2 regions of the Micrococcus sp. 116 genome follow, and region 1 is predicted to be linked to the other one. Evidence: predicted binding sites of a transcription regulator. Region 1 holds the regulator's gene; the other holds the start of a gene.
The links. Region 1 encodes LexA, which represses DNA repair genes until DNA is damaged. Its sites were predicted from a motif close to TCGAACANNTGTTCGA; they were not measured.
Positions count from the first base shown of each region.

Region 2: the regulator LexA is predicted to act here: its motif matches at 2,221-2,236, upstream of CITRIK5_RS03900 (DUF6504 family protein).

Region 1 covers NZ_LR732370.1:496,637-505,575, forward strand. The annotation lists gene hflX (GTPase HflX) at 1-702, shown strand, start outside; gene CITRIK5_RS02340 (ATP-dependent DNA helicase) at 699-2,798, shown strand; gene lexA (transcriptional repressor LexA) at 2,842-3,558, opposite strand; gene CITRIK5_RS02350 (LysM peptidoglycan-binding domain-containing protein) at 3,850-4,224, shown strand; gene CITRIK5_RS02355 (histidinol-phosphate transaminase) at 4,268-5,389, shown strand; gene hisB (imidazoleglycerol-phosphate dehydratase HisB) at 5,571-6,152, shown strand; gene hisH (imidazole glycerol phosphate synthase subunit HisH) at 6,152-6,811, shown strand; gene CITRIK5_RS02370 (hypothetical protein) at 6,811-6,969, shown strand; gene priA (bifunctional 1-(5-phosphoribosyl)-5-((5-phosphoribosylamino)methylideneamino)imidazole-4-carboxamide isomerase/phosphoribosylanthranilate isomerase PriA) at 7,002-7,787, shown strand; gene CITRIK5_RS02380 (SseB family protein) at 7,784-8,785, shown strand; gene CITRIK5_RS02385 (trypsin-like serine protease) at 8,908-8,939, shown strand, end outside.
Region 2 covers NZ_LR732370.1:821,379-830,317, forward strand. The annotation lists gene CITRIK5_RS03885 (hypothetical protein) at 1-129, shown strand, start outside; gene CITRIK5_RS03890 (PKD domain-containing protein) at 198-668, opposite strand; gene CITRIK5_RS03895 (DUF6318 family protein) at 1,148-1,891, opposite strand; gene CITRIK5_RS03900 (DUF6504 family protein) at 2,367-2,693, shown strand; gene CITRIK5_RS03905 (DNA polymerase III subunit alpha) at 2,690-6,388, shown strand; gene thrS (threonine--tRNA ligase) at 6,498-8,516, shown strand; gene CITRIK5_RS03915 (HIT domain-containing protein) at 8,513-8,939, shown strand, end outside.

The DNA of each region.
Region 1 (8,939 bases):
GCCAACCGTCGTCGCAACCGGGTGCCGTCCGTGGCGATCGCCGGGTACACCAACGCCGGGAAGTCCTCCCTGCTCAACCGCCTCACCCACGCCGGGGTGCTCGTGGAGAACGCCCTGTTCGCCACGCTGGACCCCACCGTGCGCAAGGCCATGACGCCGGACGGCATCGGCTACACCCTCTCGGACACGGTCGGCTTCGTGCGGAACCTGCCCACGCAGCTGGTCGAGGCGTTCCGCTCCACCCTCGAGGAGGTCGCGGACGCGGACGTCATCCTGCACGTCGTGGACGGCTCGCACCCGGACCCCGAGGGCCAGATCGCCGCGGTGCGCTCCGTGTTCGCGGAGGTGCACGCGCACCGGATCCCCGAGATCATCGTGCTGAACAAGGCGGACGCCGCGGACCCGGCCGTCATCGCCCGGATCCGGGCCAAGGAGCCCCACGCCGTGGTGGTCTCGGCGCGCACCGGCGAGGGCATCGACGAGCTCGAGCGCGCCATCGCGGCCACCATCCCGCGGCCGGACGTGCGGCTCGAACTGCTGATCCCGTTCACCCGGGGTGAGCTGGTCTCCCGCCTCCACTCGGCGGACGCGGAGATCCTGGCCGAGGGGTACGAGGAGGGCGGCACCCGCCTGTCCGTGCTGGTCCGTGAGGACATCGCGCCGGACTTCGCCGAGTTCGTCGTGGAGGCGGACGCGTTGTGAGCGGCGGGGCGGAGGAAGTCGGGGCAGGCGGCGCGCAGCCCCGCACGGAGCACGAGCGCGAGGCACTGCGCCTGCTGGACGCCGCGGTGCAGGCCACCGGCGGCCAGCACCGCGCGGGCCAGCGGGAGATGGTGCTGCAGGTGGCGCGCGCCCTCGAGTCGCGCCGCCACCTGCTCGTGCAGGCCGGCACCGGCACCGGCAAGTCCCTCGCCTACCTCATCCCCGCGCTCCAGCACGCGATGACGCAGGAGGACCCCGTCGTCGTCGCCACGGCCACGCTCGCCCTGCAGGCCCAGATCATGAAGCGGGACGCCCCCCGGCTGGTCGAGGCGCTCAAGGACGAGCTGCCTCGCGAGCCCGTCGTCGCCCTGGTCAAGGGCCGCTCCAACTACCTCTGTCGCCACAAGGTGGACGGCGGCTACCCCGGGGATGAGGGCGAGGAGGCCCTCTTCACGGTCGCCGACGACGGCGGGGTGATCGGCTCCGCCACGGACGGCGCCGCCGGGCCCTCCTCCCTGTTGGGCAAGGAGGTCATGTACCTGCGGGCGTGGGCGGACCAGACCGAGACCGGGGACCGCGACGACCTCGAGGTCCCCGTCACCGACCGCGCGTGGCGGCAGGTCTCCGTCACCGCGGTCGACTGCCTCGGCGCGTCCCGCTGCCCCCAGGCCGAGGAGTGCTTCTCCGAGCGGGCCCGCGCGGACGCGGCGGACGCGGACGTCGTGGTCACCAACCACGCGATGCTCGCCATCAGCGCCTTCGAGGGGCTCGCGGTGCTGCCGGCGTACTCGGCCGTCGTCGTGGACGAGGCCCACGAGCTGCAGGACCGGGTGACCGGTGCGGTCACCGGGCAGCTGTCCGGGTCGATCGTGCACGGCGCGGCCACCTCGCTGCGCCGCCACACCACGGTGGCCGTGGAGGACCTGATCGAGGCCGGGGCGGCCCTGGACCGCGCGTTCACGGACACCCCGTCCGGCCTGATCGCCGCGGGCCCGGACGAGGTGCAGGAGCAGGCCCTCACCGGCGTCCTCACCGCCGCGCGTCAGTGCCTGTCCGACCTCGGCCAGGACAAGGACAAGGAGGCCGACGCCGACGGCGGACGGCAGATGGCGCGCTCGCGGATCCTCGAGGTCCTCGAGGTGGTGGAGCGCATGCTCGCGGCCCGGCCCGAGGCCGACTTCCCCGAGGTGCTGTGGGCCACCCGCCCCGGCCACTTCGAGCCCGGCGTGGGCTGGCAGCCGGGGGACGAGACCGACCCGCCCCAGCTCTACGTGGCCCCGCTCTCGGTGGCCGGCAAGCTGCGGGAGGGCCTGTTCGGCAAGGCGACGACGGTGCTCACCTCCGCCACGCTCACCGTGGGCTCGGGGGAGCGCCGGTTCGACTCGGTGGCCGGCGACGTGGGCCTGGCCGGCCCGGACGCCCCGAAGTTCGAGGCCCTCGACGTCGGCAGCCCCTTCGACTACCCGCGTCAGGGGGTGCTCTACGTGGCCCGGCACCTGCCCCGGCCCGGCCGGACGGCCTCGCCCGAGTCCCTGGATGAGCTCGAGGCGCTCCTGAGGGCGTCGCGGGGCGGGGCCCTCGGCCTGTTCTCCTCGCGCCGGGCGGCCGAGGACGCCGCCGCCGAGATGCGCCGTCGGCTCGGGCCGAAGACCACGATCCTGTGCCAGGGGGACGCGACCCTCTCCGCCCTCGTGCGCCAGTTCTCCGAGGAGCCGGACACGTCCCTGTTCGGGACCATGAGCCTGTGGCAGGGCGTGGACGTGCCGGGGAACTCGCTGCGGCTCGTGGTGATCGACCGCATCCCGTTCCCGCGGCCGGACGACCCGCTCTCCCAGGCCCGCACCCGGGACGTCGCCCGGCACGGCGGCAACGGGTTCATGCGGATCTCCGCCACGCATGCGGCCGTGCGCATGGCCCAGGGCGCCGGGCGCCTCGTGCGCTCCGTGACGGACCGCGGCGTGGTGGCCGTGCTGGACCCCCGCCTGGCCACCGAGCGGTACGGCGGCTACATCACGAGCGCCCTGCCGGACTTCTGGCGCACCACGGACCGCGACGTCGTCCGCGGGGTGCTGGCACGGCTCGCCTCGGGCGATTGACCTCGCTCGGCCTCGGGCCGTCGGCCCGGCCGGAGGGAGCGGGTCAGAGCGAACGCAGGACCGTGACGACCCGCCCCATCACGGTGGCGTGATCGCCGAGGATGGGCTCGTAGGCCGTGTTCTGGGGGAGGAGCCAGGTGTGCCCGTCGCGGCGGCGGAAGGTCTTCACGGTGGCCTCGTCGTCGAGGAGGGCCGCGACGATGTCGCCATTCTCCGCCGTGTCCTGCCGGCGCACCACCACCCAGTCGCCGTCGCAGATCGCGGCGTCCACCATCGAGTCGCCCGTGACGCGCAGCATGAACAGCTCGCCCTCGCCCGTGAGGCGTCGCGGGATCGCCATGACGTCCTCGACCTGCTGCTCAGCCAGGACCGGGCCGCCCGCCGCGATGCGGCCGACCCAGGGGACCGGCACGCTGTCCGCCTCGTCTGCGCCGGTGTGCCACGCGGGGATCGCGGAGACCCGCGACGACGGCGCAGCGGTGGGGGAGGCGGCCTCGCCCAGCGGGGTGCCGTCCACGTCGAGCAGCACCTCGAGGGCACGCGGGCGTCCGGGGTCGCGCCGGATGTAGCCGTGCCGCTCGAGACGGCCCAGCTGGTGCGTGACGGAGGAGAGCGAGGCCAGGCCCGCGGCGTCGCCGATCTCGCGCATGGAGGGCGGGTAGCCGTGGTCGGCGATCGCGTCCCGGATGGTCTGCACGATCCGCCGCTGGCGGTCGGTGAGCGGCGCGCGCGCCGCCGGCTGATCGTCGGTGGTGCTCATGGCTGCCGTCCGTTCTCCCGGGGTGATGGTGGCCGGACTCGTGTTCCGGCGTCCGGCTGCCGTCCGGACGCTTACCGTGTCCGCCCCCGCTGGTTGCCTGTGTCTTGGCGGTCCCGGGGCGTTCCGGGGCGTCCGTGCATGGCCTCGAGCCTAGAGGAGAGCCGCCTCTCCTTCAAAGATATGTTCGATCTCGTCGTGGCATGTCTCGAACACCTGTGCTAGAAAGGCATTCGAACGGATTCGAACACATGTTCGATCACCTGGAGGGCATCCGCCCCGGAGGAGGACACCATGACGCTCACCACCGCCCAGTTCGCCGGCTCGCCCGCGACGGCGCGGCCGCGTCCGGCCACCATCCGTCTGACCCGCCGCGGCCGCCTCGTGCTGCGGGGGATCCCCGTGATCGCCGCGGCCGTGGCCGCCACGCTGGCGGCCGCCTTCTTCCTGGGTGTGCTGCTGTCGCCCGCCGCGGTGTCCGCGGACACCGCGGGGCCCGCCACCCAGTCCGTCACGGTCATGCCCGGGGACAGCCTGTGGACCATCGCCACCACGGTGGCTCCGGAGGCGGACGTCTACGAGGTGATCGCCACGATCGACGAGCTCAACGGGCTCGAGGGCCGGGCCCCCGCGCCGGGCGAGGAGCTGTTCGTCCCGGCCACGCGGTGACGCACGGCGGGCCTCGCCCTCCACGCTTCCTAGACTGGCGGCCATGACCGACCTCAGCTCTCTGCCCCTGCGTGAGAACCTCCGCGGCCTGAGCCCCTACGGCGCCCCCCAGCTGGACGTGCCGTACATGCTCAACACCAACGAGAACACGCATCCGGTGCCGGAGGAGGTCGCCGCCGCCATCGCCGAGCGGGTCGCGGCCGTCGCCGGGGGGCTGAACCGCTACCCGGACCGCGAGTTCACGGGGCTGCGACGTGCGCTCGCCGGCTACCTCGGCCACGGCCTCACGGCGGACCACGTGTGGGCCGGCAACGGCTCCAACGAGATCCTGCAGCAGATCCTCCAGGCCTTCGGCGGCCCCGGGCGGACACTGCTGAGCTTCCTGCCCTCGTACTCCATGTACCCGCTGCTGGCCGGCGGCACGGACACCGTGTTCGTGGACGGCGGCCGTGCCGAAGACCACACCCTCAGCGCCGAGCACGCGGCGGCCATGGTGCGGGAGCACCGTCCGCACGTCGTCTTCCTGGCCTCGCCCAACAACCCGACGGGCACCGCCCTGGACCTGGCGACCATCGAGGCCGTGTACGCCGCGCAGGCGCAGAACGAGGCCGCCGGCGGGCCCGGCGCCATGGTCGTCGTGGACGAGGCCTACGCGGAGTTCGCCCTCGCCGGCACCCGCTCCGCCCTCACCCTCCTGCCCGGCCGTGAGCGGCTGATCGTCACGCGCACCATGTCCAAGGCGTTCGCCCTGGCCGGCGCGCGCCTGGGCTACCTGGCCGCGGACCCCGCCGTCGCCGACGCCCTGCGCCTGGTGCGCCTGCCGTACCACCTCTCCGCGGTCACGCAGGCCACGGCGGAGGCCGCCCTCGATCACGTGGACGCGCTGCTGCGCACCGTGGAGGACATCAAGGCCCAGCGCGACCGCATCGTCTCCACCCTGCGCGGCCTGGGACTGAGGCCCTCGGTGTCCGACTCGAACTTCGTCTTCTTCGGTCACCTCGAGGACGCGTCCGACGTGTGGCGCCGCCTGCTCGACCGCGGCGTCCTCGTGCGGGACGTCGGCATCCCGCACCACCTGCGCGTCACCGCCGGCACCGAGGCGGAGACGACGGCGTTCCTCACCGCTCTCGCGGAGGTCCTCGGCGAGACCGGGGACCGGTCCTGAGGCGTCACCGGAGTCTCGGCGTCCGCCCGGCTCCCTAGGATAGGGACAGCGCGCGCGGCGCCCCGGCCCGCCGGCACCGGCCGCGCGCACCCGCATCCCCCCGCACCCGTCCCGGACCGGTGCGGACCCAGCCCGAGGAGGACCCGTGGCAGCCGAGTTGATCTCCGGACGCCGTGCGCGCATGACGCGCACCACGAGCGAGTCGGACGTGTACGTCGAGATGGATCTGGACGGCACCGGCCGCGCTGAGATCTCCACCACCGTGCCGTTCTACGACCACATGCTCACCGCGCTGTCCCGGCACTCCCAGATCGACCTGACGGTCCGTGCCACCGGGGACACGCACATCGACGTGCACCACACGGTCGAGGACGTCGCCATCACCCTGGGCGAGGTGCTCAAGACCGCGCTCGGGGACAAGTCCGGCATCCGCCGCTTCGGCGAGGCGTCCGTGCCGCTGGACGAGGCGCTGGCGCGCGCCGTCGTCGACGTCTCCGGCCGGCCGTACCTCGTGCACGAGGGCGAGCCCGAGGGCCAGCAGTACCACCTCATCGGCGGGCACTTCACCGGTTCCATGACCCGCCATGTGTTCGAGTCGATCACGTACCACGCGGCGATCTGCCTCCACATGGACGTCGTGCGAGGCCGGGATCCGCACCACATCGTCGAGGCGCAGTTCAAGGCCTTCGCCCGCGCCCTGCGCGCCGCCGTCGAGGACGACCCCCGCATGACCGGCGTGCCCTCCACCAAGGGCGCCCTCTGATGGCCCGCCCCACCACCGTCCCCGGCGTGCGGCCGCGCGTCGCCGTCCTGGACTACGGCTCGGGCAACGTGCACTCGGCGCTGCGTGCCGTGGAGCGGGCCGGCGCGGAGGTCGAGCTCACGCGCGATCCGCAGGCCGTGCAGGAGGCCGACGGGCTGCTCGTGCCCGGCGTCGGGGCGTACGCGTCCGTGATGCGGGCACTGACCGAGGTCGGCGGCACCCGCTGGATCGGCCGCCGCGTGGCCGGGGGCCGACCCGTCCTCGGCATCTGCGTGGGCCACCAGATCCTCTTCGACGCCGGCGTCGAGCACGGCGAGCGCACCGCAGGCATGGGGGAGTGGCCGGGTGTCGTCGCCGAGCTGCCCGCCGAGGTCCTGCCCCACATGGGCTGGAACACCGTCCGGCCGCCCGAGGGCAGCGCCCTCTTCGCGGGCATCGAGGACGAGCGGTTCTACTTCGTCCACTCCTACGGCGTGCTCGAATGGGAGTTCGACCAGACGATCTCCGCCATGCGTCCGCCCCAGGTCACCTGGGCGCACCACGGCGCGGACTTCATCGCCGCCGTGGAGAACGGCCCCCTGTCGGCCACGCAGTTCCACCCCGAGAAGTCCGGGGACGCCGGGCTGCAGCTGCTGCGCAACTGGCTGGAGACCCTCTGATGCCCTACTGGTCCGTCCTCTACCTCGCCCTCGGCGGGCTGCTGCTCGGCGCCGCCTGGTCCATGCGCACGCAGAAGGCGCCGCTGTGGGCCATCGTGATCGTCCTCGTGCTGGCCGGCATGGCCATCGCCGCCTCCTTCCTGACCGTCGGCGCCTGACCGCGCCGGCCGCCCCACCCGAGAGGAACCCCATGACCCCGAACGCCCCCGCCCTCGAGCTGCTGCCCGCCGTCGACGTCCAGGACGGCCAGGCCGTCCGCCTCGTCCAGGGCGAGGCCGGCAGCGCCACCTCGTACGGCGACCCGGTCACCGCCGCCCTGGACTGGCAGCGCGCCGGCGCGGAGTGGATCCACCTCGTGGACCTGGACGCGGCCTTCGGTCGCGGTGACAACCGCGAGGTCATGCGCCGTGTGGTGGAGGAGATCGGCGTGAAGATCGAGCTGTCCGGCGGCATCCGCGACGACGCCTCGCTCGAGAACGCCCTCGAGATGGGTGCGGCGCGCGTGAACCTGGGCACCGCCGCCCTCGAGGACCCGGACTGGACCGCGCGCGTCATCGAGCGCTTCGGCGACCGGGTGGCCGTGGGCCTCGACGTGCGCGGCACCACGCTCGCCGCCCGCGGCTGGACCAAGGAGGGCGGCGACCTCTGGGAGGTGCTCGCCCGCCTCGAGGATGCCGGCTGCGCCCGCTACGTGGTCACCGACGTCACGAAGGACGGCACGCTCAAGGGGCCGAACACGGAGCTGCTCGCCCAGGTCTGCGCGAAGACCGCGAAGCCGGTCGTCGCCTCGGGCGGCATCTCCTCCCTCGAGGACGTTGCCGCGCTCGCGGCCATGACCGGCCAGGGCGTCGAGGGCGCGATCATGGGCAAGGCGCTGTACGCCGGCCGCTTCAGCCTGGAGCAGGCGCTGGCCGTCGCCGGCGGCGCCACGGTGGAGCAGGCGCGCTCCGAGCAGCCCGGCCCGGTCGCCCCGTGACGGGCTCGCACGACGACGGCGGCCTGGCCCGCGGCGACGGGCTCGGTCCGATCGACGAGACGGTCGCGGTGCCGCATCCGGCGGCCCGGGAGCTGCCGGGGCACATCCGGGCCGCACTCGACCGCATGCGGGAGAAGACCGCGGGCGAGAACACCGCGGACACCGCGGGCATCCCGTGGCAGGGCCGCGACCTCTCCGGCCCCGGCGTGGACGGCTCCGCGAACCCGTTGCACGTGTTCGACGAGGACGACGGCACCAGCCCGGCCGAGTGGACCGCCGTCATGGCGGCCCTGACGGACGGCTCCGCCGGTGAGCGGGAGGTGACGGAGGTGCTCGCGCGCATCCGCGTGTTCGCCGCCGTCGTGCCCACCCTCGCCGGGGACGAGGACGACGTCCACGACCACGCCGACCACACCGGCCACGAGCACGACGTCGCGGCGCACGGGGACAAGGCCGCGGACGTGGCCCTCGTGACCATGCGCGCGCCGGACGGCCGGCAGGCGCTGCCGGTGTTCACGAACGTGCCCGCGCTGACGGCGTGGAACCCGGTCGCCCGACCCGTGGCCGTGTGGCTGCCGCGTGCCTGCCTGTCCGCCGTGGACGAGGGCTGTGAGCTCGTCGTCATCGACGCCGGCGCCGAGCACACGTACGTGGTGCGACGCCCGGCCGTGTGGTCGCTCGCCCAGCAGAGGGAGTGGACCCCCGCCTATCGGGACCAGGAGATCGCGGACGAGATCGCCGAGATCGCCGACCTGGTCCCGAACCTGTTGAACCTGGGCCTCGCACCCGGGTCGGGGGTGGCCACACACACGGGTTCCGGCGCGGTGATGAACGGAGGCGGGGCCGGGCCCGAGCTGCAGATCGTCGCGATGCCCACCCGGGACGCCGACGCGGCCGGGGTGCGCCTGATGACGGCCACGCTCAAGACCCTCCTGGCAGACCTGCCGCTGCTGGCCGAGCGGGCCGACTCCGTGGAGATCACGGTCCGCCGACCCTGATCGGTTGCCCGGCCTGTCCGGTACCGTTGAGGGGGAGGGGAGGGCCCGTGGTGGCCCCACCCCATCCTGGAGGCCGTGCGCCGCGCGCCGGCCCCATGCCTCCCATCCTCCGAGGAGTACCCATGAGAACCAGAACCTTGACCGGCGTCGCCAC
Region 2 (8,939 bases), 320 kb from region 1:
GAGGACGCCCACACGACCCCGGACACGGTCGAGACCGGGCGTGAGGTTCCGGCGGGCGCGCTCGGAGCGCTCGCGGCCCTCGGCGCGGGACTCGTGCTCATGGCCCGGGGGCGGGTGCGCCGGGTCTGACACACCCGGCCGACGAGGGGGCCGCGGGGCGGTGGACGGGAGACCGTCGGCCGCCCCGCGGTCTGTGCTCAGCCGGCCGGAGCGGATTCGATGGGGCCGGTGCAGCCCCAGGCTGAGGAGTCGACGCTGCAGTCATCGGCGACATTGCGGGTGATGGTGCGCCAGATATTCGCGGTGACAGGGGCCGAGTCGAGGCTGATGGTGCCCGGGATGAGCACCCACTCGCCCCCGGCCTCCCGGTATTCGCCGATGTAGACGGTGGTGAGGCGGACCGTGTACTGCCCGGTGTCCTCGTACACGTGGCTCGTGGGGGTGGGGACGTTGAACTCCGGCTGGCTCTGGCCTGCGACCGAGGTGGTCTTGGTGGGGGAGCCGTCCCCGTAGTCCCAGTGGAAGCTCACCGGCGTGGCGCGGAGTTCGACCTCGACCCCGTTGAGGGTGGTGACGAGCGTGCGTGTCTCGGCGTCTGCGTAGAAGTTGGTCTCCGCATTGCGGATCCCGCGTCCGCCATTGTCCGACCGGATCTCAGGCTCCAGCACGAGGAGCGTGCGGACCTCGTCGATGGAGACGGGCGGGGCGCCGTTGCTGGAGGCCTTGGCCGTCCAACATTTAGGGGCGCCATAGGCGGGATTAGCATCAGGCTGACGAGTGTCTACGGTCTGCGCCCGGATCCACGAACCCTCGGGGCAGAAGTTCGCCTCTTGCTCTCGACAACTCTCGAAATCCGGATTGCCCAGCTGCCCCGAGAAGCATGCACTGACCGTTTTGTGCTCTAGGTGTGGGTCCGGGCGGGCGGCGGTCGCTGAGTAATCAGTTGCAACAACTGAACTCGAGGTTGCTGAGTGTCTATCTGAGCATCTCTTATTCGCCGCAATGCCCTTTTTATTTATTGAGTAGTGGCTCTTCGAAGAAGTGCACGACTCGATGTCTCGTGCGTGTGAAGGGGTGGCGGCGGCAGTGGTAGGCACGAATAGGAGGCTGATCAATAATGCCACTAATACAATCCAGGTGCGCCCCATCAGTTAGATCCGATCGAACCTTCATATGACATCTCATCAACAATCCAGTGTGAAGATTCGGGGTTAAACGAGACCTCCGCGATCCAAGGCTGCTTGGAGGCCGCTTCAACATCTCCGTTCTCGGGAACAACCCCGCCCTTGGTGTATCCCGTTCCTGTGCCCGTAGTGACAAGGAGTGTCGAGACATACCCGGTTTCGGATCGATGAGTCAGAATCGAATCGATCTGTACCTCAGTGCCGGTGTACCACCCCCCGTCTTTGTAGATCATTTGCAGGTCGTTCGAGCTGAACTGGCAGAACTCGCAATACTCGCTGTAGAGAGAGTCGAGGAGTTCCGTGTCTCCGGTCTGCTCGGCGTAGTAGTGCACGTCCCAGAAATAGCGAATCGCCGCCTCGGCGCCCTCCTTGGTCTCTTCCTTCATGGCGGCGGGCATCTCCGGCTTGGGCACGTTCTGAGCGGGACCGTCGGCAGACGCGGGCACGTATTCGCCGGACCCGCTCTCCGTGGCCATGGGGGATGAGCTGACGCCCGCGGTCTCGCTCGTGCTCGCGGTCTCGCTCGTGCTCGCGGGCGCGGACGTCTCGACGGCGGGCTTGGCGGACGAGGGCGACGTCGTCGACGACTCGGCGGGCTCGGACTGCCCGCCGCAGGCGGTCAGTGCGAGCGCCAAGGCCACGCTGAGCGTGCCGGCCTGGGCGAATCGGTGGCGGCGCAGGGCGCGCCCGGGTGCGGTGAGAGACATTTCCCCTCCAACTGGACGTCCGTCGTGTGTCCGCGCCTCCCGCGCTGATCCCGCAGCGCGGTGCCCGTGGCATGCGAGGCCCGGTTGGTTCGGAGTATACGCAGACGGATTGTGGTCCTGCTCGCATTGTCCACAGGGCCGTGCCGACGCACTTCTTCCGGCCCAAGAGACGATTTTCTCGTGCATGTGCGCTCCAGGGTCGGATTCGAGGTCCCCGGCCAGGACTCGGCCAGCCGGTCTCACGAAAAGGGCGTTCCCGGCCTCGCTCGTCTCGGGGCGATGCGTCCTTAACGTGTCCGGCGGCCACCCTACCTTCGCACTCATCGCATTCGAACACATGTTCGAGTACGATCGGGGGTGCGGCCCCACCTTCCCACTTCTTCCCCGCGTCCGGTCCGCCGGACGGGCCGCGCTCCCATCGCCCGACGGCACCCCGTCGTCGGTCCGGTCAGCAGTGCACAGGGAGAGAAGCAGAATGGGAGTCCTCACACAGTCGGTGGCGGTGGAGTGCGGGGCAGACGGCACCCCGCAGGGGCTGCGCTGGAACGGGCGGGACTACGTCCTCGCAGAGCGCCCCGTGCGCTGGTTCGAGCGGCGCCGCTGGTGGGCGGAGGAGGTCCGCGCGGAGAAGGGCCGCGGCGCCGGTCTCGTCGACCACGAGATGTGGCGGCTGCAGGTCCGCCTGGCCCGGGCCGGCGCCGCGCCCCTGCAGACCCTCGACGTCGCCCACCACCTGGACTCCGGCCGGTGGCGGCTCGTGCGCGTCCACGAGCACGCCCAGGACCTGAGGCGGTCGGCATGAGCCAGGCCGCCGCGGCCGGACGCACCGCCGCACCCTTCGCCCACCTGCACGTCGCCTCCGCGTTCAGCGCCCACCATGGGGTCAGCTGGCCCGAGGACCTCGTGGCCGCCGCCGCGGCCGCGGACATGGACCTGCTGGCCTGCACCGACCGGGACGGGCTCTACGGCATGGCCAAGCACGTGGGCGCCTGCCTGCGCCACGGCATCACCCCGATCGTGGGCGTGGACCTGGCCGTCCGGTGGAGCGAGGACGAGAACGCCGGCCGCGTGGTCGTGCTCGCCCGAGGAGGCTGCCACGGCTCCGGCTACCGCTCCCTGTGCGAGCTCGTCTCCGCCGCCCACGCCCGCACCACCGGGGGAGCGGCAGGCGGCAGCCCCTGGGCCAGCGTCGCCGAGCTCGCCGCCGCGGCGGCCGGCCGAGTCCCCACCGCCGCCAACCGGGACAACCCGTCCACCCCCGAGCTGTTCGTCCTCCTCGGCCCGGACTCGGACGTCGGCCGCCACCTGGCCCGCCGCCGGTACGCGGCCGGCCTCGCCGCCCTGCACCGCTGGAAGGCGGCCCTGCCCGCAGGCAGCCCCCACGCCGACGTCGTCACCCACCTCTCCGCCCCCGGCCGCCGCCTCGACACCGGGCACGCCGTGAAGACCCTCCGCGCCGCCCGCCAGGCCCGCATCCCCGCCGTCCTGACCAACGCCGTGCGCTACGCGGCCCCGGACGGTGCCGCCACCGCGGACGTCCTCGACGCCGTCCGTGCCCTCAGCTCCCTCGACGCCCTCCACGACCTGCAACCCAACGGGCAGGGCTGGCTCAAGTCCACCGCCGCCATGCACCGCATCGCCCACGAGGTCGCCGCCGCCGCCGACGACCGCCCTGCCCCCCTGCTCGAGGCCACCCGCCGCCTCGCCGAGGCCTGCGCGCTCGACCCCGAGACCGACCTCGGCTGGGGCGTGCCCCGCGTCCCCGAGGCCGCCGTCATCGGCATCGACGGCCCCCCGGAGCACGTGCTGCGCGAGCGCACCCGCACCGGCCTCCTCGCCCGCTACCCCCACCTCCACACCGGGGGAGGCCTCCCCGGCACCAGCCAGGCGGCCCGGGACCTGCAGGACCGCGCCGAACACGAGCTCGGCATCATCACCCGACTCGGCTTCTCCTCCTACTTCCTCACCGTGGCCGCCGTCGTCGACCTCATCGAGGGCATGGGCATCCGCGTGGCCGCCCGCGGCTCCGGCGCCTCCTCCCTCGTCAACCACGCCCTGCGGATCTCCCATGTCGACCCCATGGCCAACGGCCTGATCATGGAGCGCTTCCTCTCCACCGACCGCTCCACCCTCCCGGACATCGACATCGACGTGGAGTCCGCCCGCCGCCACGAGATCTACCATGCCGTCGTCGAGCGCTTCGGCGCCGAGCGCACCACCCTCATGAGCATGCAGAACGCCTACCGGGCCCGCGGCGCCGTCCGCGACGCCGGCCTCGCCCTCGGCATGCCCGAACCCGAGGTGGACGCCATCGCCAAGCAGCTCTGGCGCTTCTCCGCCTCGAACTTCCGCGAGGCCCTCCAGCGCATGCCCGAACTCGGCGGCCTCTCCCGCCGCATCGAGTCCGGCCGCGCCGAGGGCGACCGCCAGCTGGACCTGCTCGTCGACCTCACCGAACGCCTCGACCGCCTGCCCCGCCACATCTCCATGCACCCCTGCGGCGTCATCCTCGGCGACGCCGCCCTGCTGCACCGCACCCCCGTCCAGCCCTCCGGCATGGGCCTGCCCATGAGCCAGTTCGACAAGCACGACATGGACCCCATGGGCTTCCTCAAGCTCGACATCCTCGGCGTGCGCATGCAGTCCGCCATCGCCTACACGATCGCCGAGGTCGAACGCACCACGGGCGAGCGCATCGACCTCGAACAGGTGCCCCTGGACGACGACGCCACCTATGCGATGATCCGCACCACCCACACCCTCGGCTGCTTCCAGATCGAGTCCCCGGGCCAGCGCGAACTCGTCGGCAAACTCGCCCCCCGCGAGTTCAACGACCTCACCGTGGACATCTCCCTCTTCCGCCCCGGCCCCATGCAGTCCGACATGGTCCGGCCCTTCCTCGAACAGCGGCACGGCTGGGCACCCGCCCACTACCCGCACCCCGACCTGCGGCCCGTCCTCGCCGAGACCCACGGGGTCACCGTCTTCCACGAACAGGTCCTACGCACCATGGACGTCATGACCGGCTGCGGACTGGCCCGCGCCGACGAGCACCGCCGCCTCCTCGGCGGCCCGCAGGAACACCTCGTCGAAGAGGCCTTCCGCACCGGCGCCCTCGCCCGCGGCTACTCCCTCGAAGTCATCGACGAGGTCTGGGCCACCCTCTCCGCCTTCGGCTCCTTCGGCTTCTGCAAGGCCCACGGCGCCGCCTTCGCCGTCCCCACCTACCACTCCGCCTGGCTCAAGACCCACCACCCCGCCGCCTTCATGGCCGCCATCCTCGAACACGACCCCGGCATGTACCCCGCCCGCCTCATGGTCGCCGAGGCCCGCCGCATGGGCATCCCCGTCCTGCCCGTGGACGTCAACGCCTCCTCGCGCCACGTCCACGTCGAGTGGGTCCCCGCCCACCCCGAGGTCGACGACGGCGCCCCCGGCCGCTGGGGCATCCGCCTGCCCCTCACCAGCCTCTCCGGACTCAGCGAAGCCGAGACCGACCGCCTCGACGCCGGCCGCCCCTACCGCTCCCTCGCCGACGTCCGCGACCGCGCCCGCCCCACCGCCCGCAACCTCGAACGCCTCGCCCAGCTCGGCGCCCTCGACTGCCTCCTCCCACCCGGCGGCGCCTCCCGCACCGACCTCGTCCACCACCTCGAACTCCAGCACTCCACCACCCGCGGCACCGCCCCCGGCCGCACCGCCCCGCGCTCGCGGTCCGCCCGTCCGCGGCAGGTGGAGGGCCAGCTGGCCCTGGACCTGCCGGACACCGAGCTCACCGCCCTCGCCCCGCTCTTCCCTGACCCGGGCCCGGCCGCCCGGGTCCGCACCGAGCTGGAGCTCACCGCCCTGGACGTCACCGCCCACCTCATGGACTCCCACGCCCCGTACCTGGACGCGCTCGGCGTCACCCGGGCGAAGGACCTGCTCGGGCTGCGCACGCAGTCCCGGGTGCTCGTGGCCGGGGTGCGCGTGGCCACCCAGACCCCGCCCATGCGCAGCGGCAAGCGGGTGGTGTTCCTCTCCGTGGACGACGGCACCGGCTGCGTGGACGCCTCCTTCTTCACCGAGGCCCAGCACGCCTCCGGGGAGATGCTCTTCTCCGCCCGCCTCCTGCTGATCGAGGGCACCGTCCGGCGCACCGGCGACCGGGCCGTGTCCGTCCAGGCCGTGCGCGCCTGGGACCTGCACCGGCCCGAGACGCTCCCGGACCCCGACTACCTGGACGCCACCCGGCAGCAGTGGCGGGACTGGCTCGCGGCGGACCGCCGAGCCGCCGCCGCGCGCCGCAGCGGCCGGGCGGGCACCGGAGCGCAGCCCCTGCCGGACATCCCGCACCACGGCACGGGCGGCTGGCCCGTGAAGGTGCGCACCGACGTCGGGCCGGCCGGCGGGGCCCGCCCCGGCCGCACGGCACCGGGTCGGCCCGCGCCGGAGCACCCCCCGATCCCGGTGCCCCACCCGGAGACGTGGGAGCTGCTGCCCACCCCGGACAGATGAGACCGTCCGCCTCCGTGCCCCGCCGTCCGGCCGCACCCCTAGAATGGGACGCGGCCGACGGTGGCCCCCGTACGCCACCGATCCCGAAGCCAGACCTCGAAGGAGCACCGTGTCGGAGCCGAAGAACATCCTGCTGACCGTGGACGGAGAGCTGCGGGAGGTGACGCACGGCACCACCGGCCTCGACCTCTTCCGCGAGAAGCCGACCACCGCCGTCATGCGGGTGGACGGCCTGCTCTGGGACCTGGCCCGGGAGATCCCCGCCGGCGCGTCCGTCGAAGCGGTGGACATCACGGAGCCCGAGGGCCTCGAGGTGCTGCGGCACTCCACCGCCCACGTGATGGCCCAGGCCGTGCAGCAGCTGCGCCCGGGCGCCAAGCTCGGCATCGGCCCGTACATCACGGACGGCTTCTACTTCGACTTCGACGTCGACGAGCCCTTCACCCCCGAGGACCTCAAGCAGATCTCCTCGCTCATGCAGAAGATCGTGAAGTCCGGCCAGACCTTCCGCCGCCGCGTCGTGGACGAGGAGACCGCCCGCGCCGAGATGGCGGACGAGCCCTACAAGCTCGAGCTGCTCGGCAAGAAGGATGCCGCGGACACCGCCGGCGAGGGCGCCTCCGTGGAGGTCGGGGCCGGGGAGATCACCATCTACGACAACGTGGACCGCAAGACCGGCGACGCCGTGTGGTGCGACCTCTGCCGCGGCCCGCACCTGCCCTCCACCAAGCTCATCGGCAACGGCTTCGCGCTCACCCGCTCCGCCGCCGCCTACTGGCTCGGCAACGAGAAGAACAAGCAGCTGCAGCGCATCTACGGCACCGCGTGGGCCAGCAAGGACGACCTCAAGGCCTACCAGGAGCGCCTCGCCGAGGCCGAGCGCCGCGACCACCGCAAGCTCGGCGCCGAGCTGGATCTCTTCTCCTTCCCGGACGAGCTCGGCTCCGGCCTGCCCGTGTTCCACCCGCGCGGCGGCATCATCCGCAAGGAGATGGAGGACTACTCCCGTCGGCGCCACACCGAGGCCGGCTACGAGTTCGTCTACACCCCGCACATCACCAAGCAGCACCTCTACGAGGTGTCCGGCCACCTCGACTGGTACGCGGACGGCATGTTCCCGCCCATGCACATCGACGAGGTCCGTGATCCCGAGACCGGCGAGATCACGCGCCAGGGGCAGAACTACTACCTCAAGCCGATGAACTGCCCCATGCACAACCTGATCTACCGCTCCCGCGGCCGGTCCTACCGTGAGCTGCCGCTGCGGCTGTTCGAGTTCGGCTCCGTGTACCGGTACGAGAAGTCCGGCGTGGTCCACGGGCTCACGCGCGTGCGCGGCATGACCCAGGACGACGCCCACATCTACTGCACCCGCGAGCAGATGAAGGAGGAGCTGACCACCACGCTCAACTTCGTTCTCGACCTGCTCAAGGACTACGGCCTCAACGACTTCTACCTCGAGCTCTCCACGAAGGACCCGGAGAAGTTCGTCGGCTCCGACGAGATCTGGGAGGAGGCCACCCGCACCCTCGCCGAGGTCGCGGAGGCCTCCGGTCTGCAGCTCGTCCCGGATCCGGGCGGCGCCGCGTTCTACGGCCCGAAGATCTCGGTCCAGGCCCGGGACGCCATCGGCCGCACCTGGCAGATGTCCACCATCCAGCTGGACTTCAACCTACCCGAGCGCTTCGACCTCGAGTACCAGGCCGCCGACGGCACCCGTCAGCGCCCCGTGATGATCCACCGCGCCCTCTTCGGCTCCATCGAGCGCTTCCTGGGCGTCCTCACCGAGCACTACGCCGGCGCGTTCCCGGCCTGGCTCGCCCCGGAGCAGGTCGTGGCCATCCCGGTGGCCGAGGCATTCAACGACTACCTGGACGACGTCGTCGCGAAGCTGCGCGCCGAGGGGATCCGGGCGCGCCTGGACGACTCCTCGGACCGCTTCCCGAAGAAGATCCGCACCGCGGCCAAGGAGAAGGCGCCGTTCGTGCTGATCGCCGGCGGCGAGGACAGGGAGGCGAACGCCGTGTCCTTCCGCTTCCGCGACGGCACCCAGGACAACGGCGTGCCGGTGGAGGAGGCGATCGAACGCATCGTGAAGGCGGTGCGCGAGCGCGAGGTCACCCCATGACCAGCCCCGGCACCGGCGGATCCGACGCGCGGGCGCAGGCCCGCGCGTCGGCGGACGCCGCCGCCACGGACGGCTTCGAGCTGCCCGGCGCCCCGGACGCCTTCGAGCGGTTCTGGAACGCCCACCGCATGGCGTACGTGTCCAAGGGGACGGGCCAGGTCAAGGACGAGCACACCTGCCCGTTCTGTGCGGCCCCGCAGCGCGACGATGAGGACTCCCTCATCGTCCACCGCGGCCGCACCGCCTATGTGGTGCTGAACCTGTACCCGTACAACCCCGGCCACCTGCTCGTCTGTCCCTACCGCCACGTGCCCCTGTACACGGACACCACCACGGAGGAGGCCGCCGAGATGGCGGAGCTGACCCAGACGGCGATGCTCGCCCTCGGCCAGGCCGCCGGCGCGTCCGGCTACAACCTCGGCA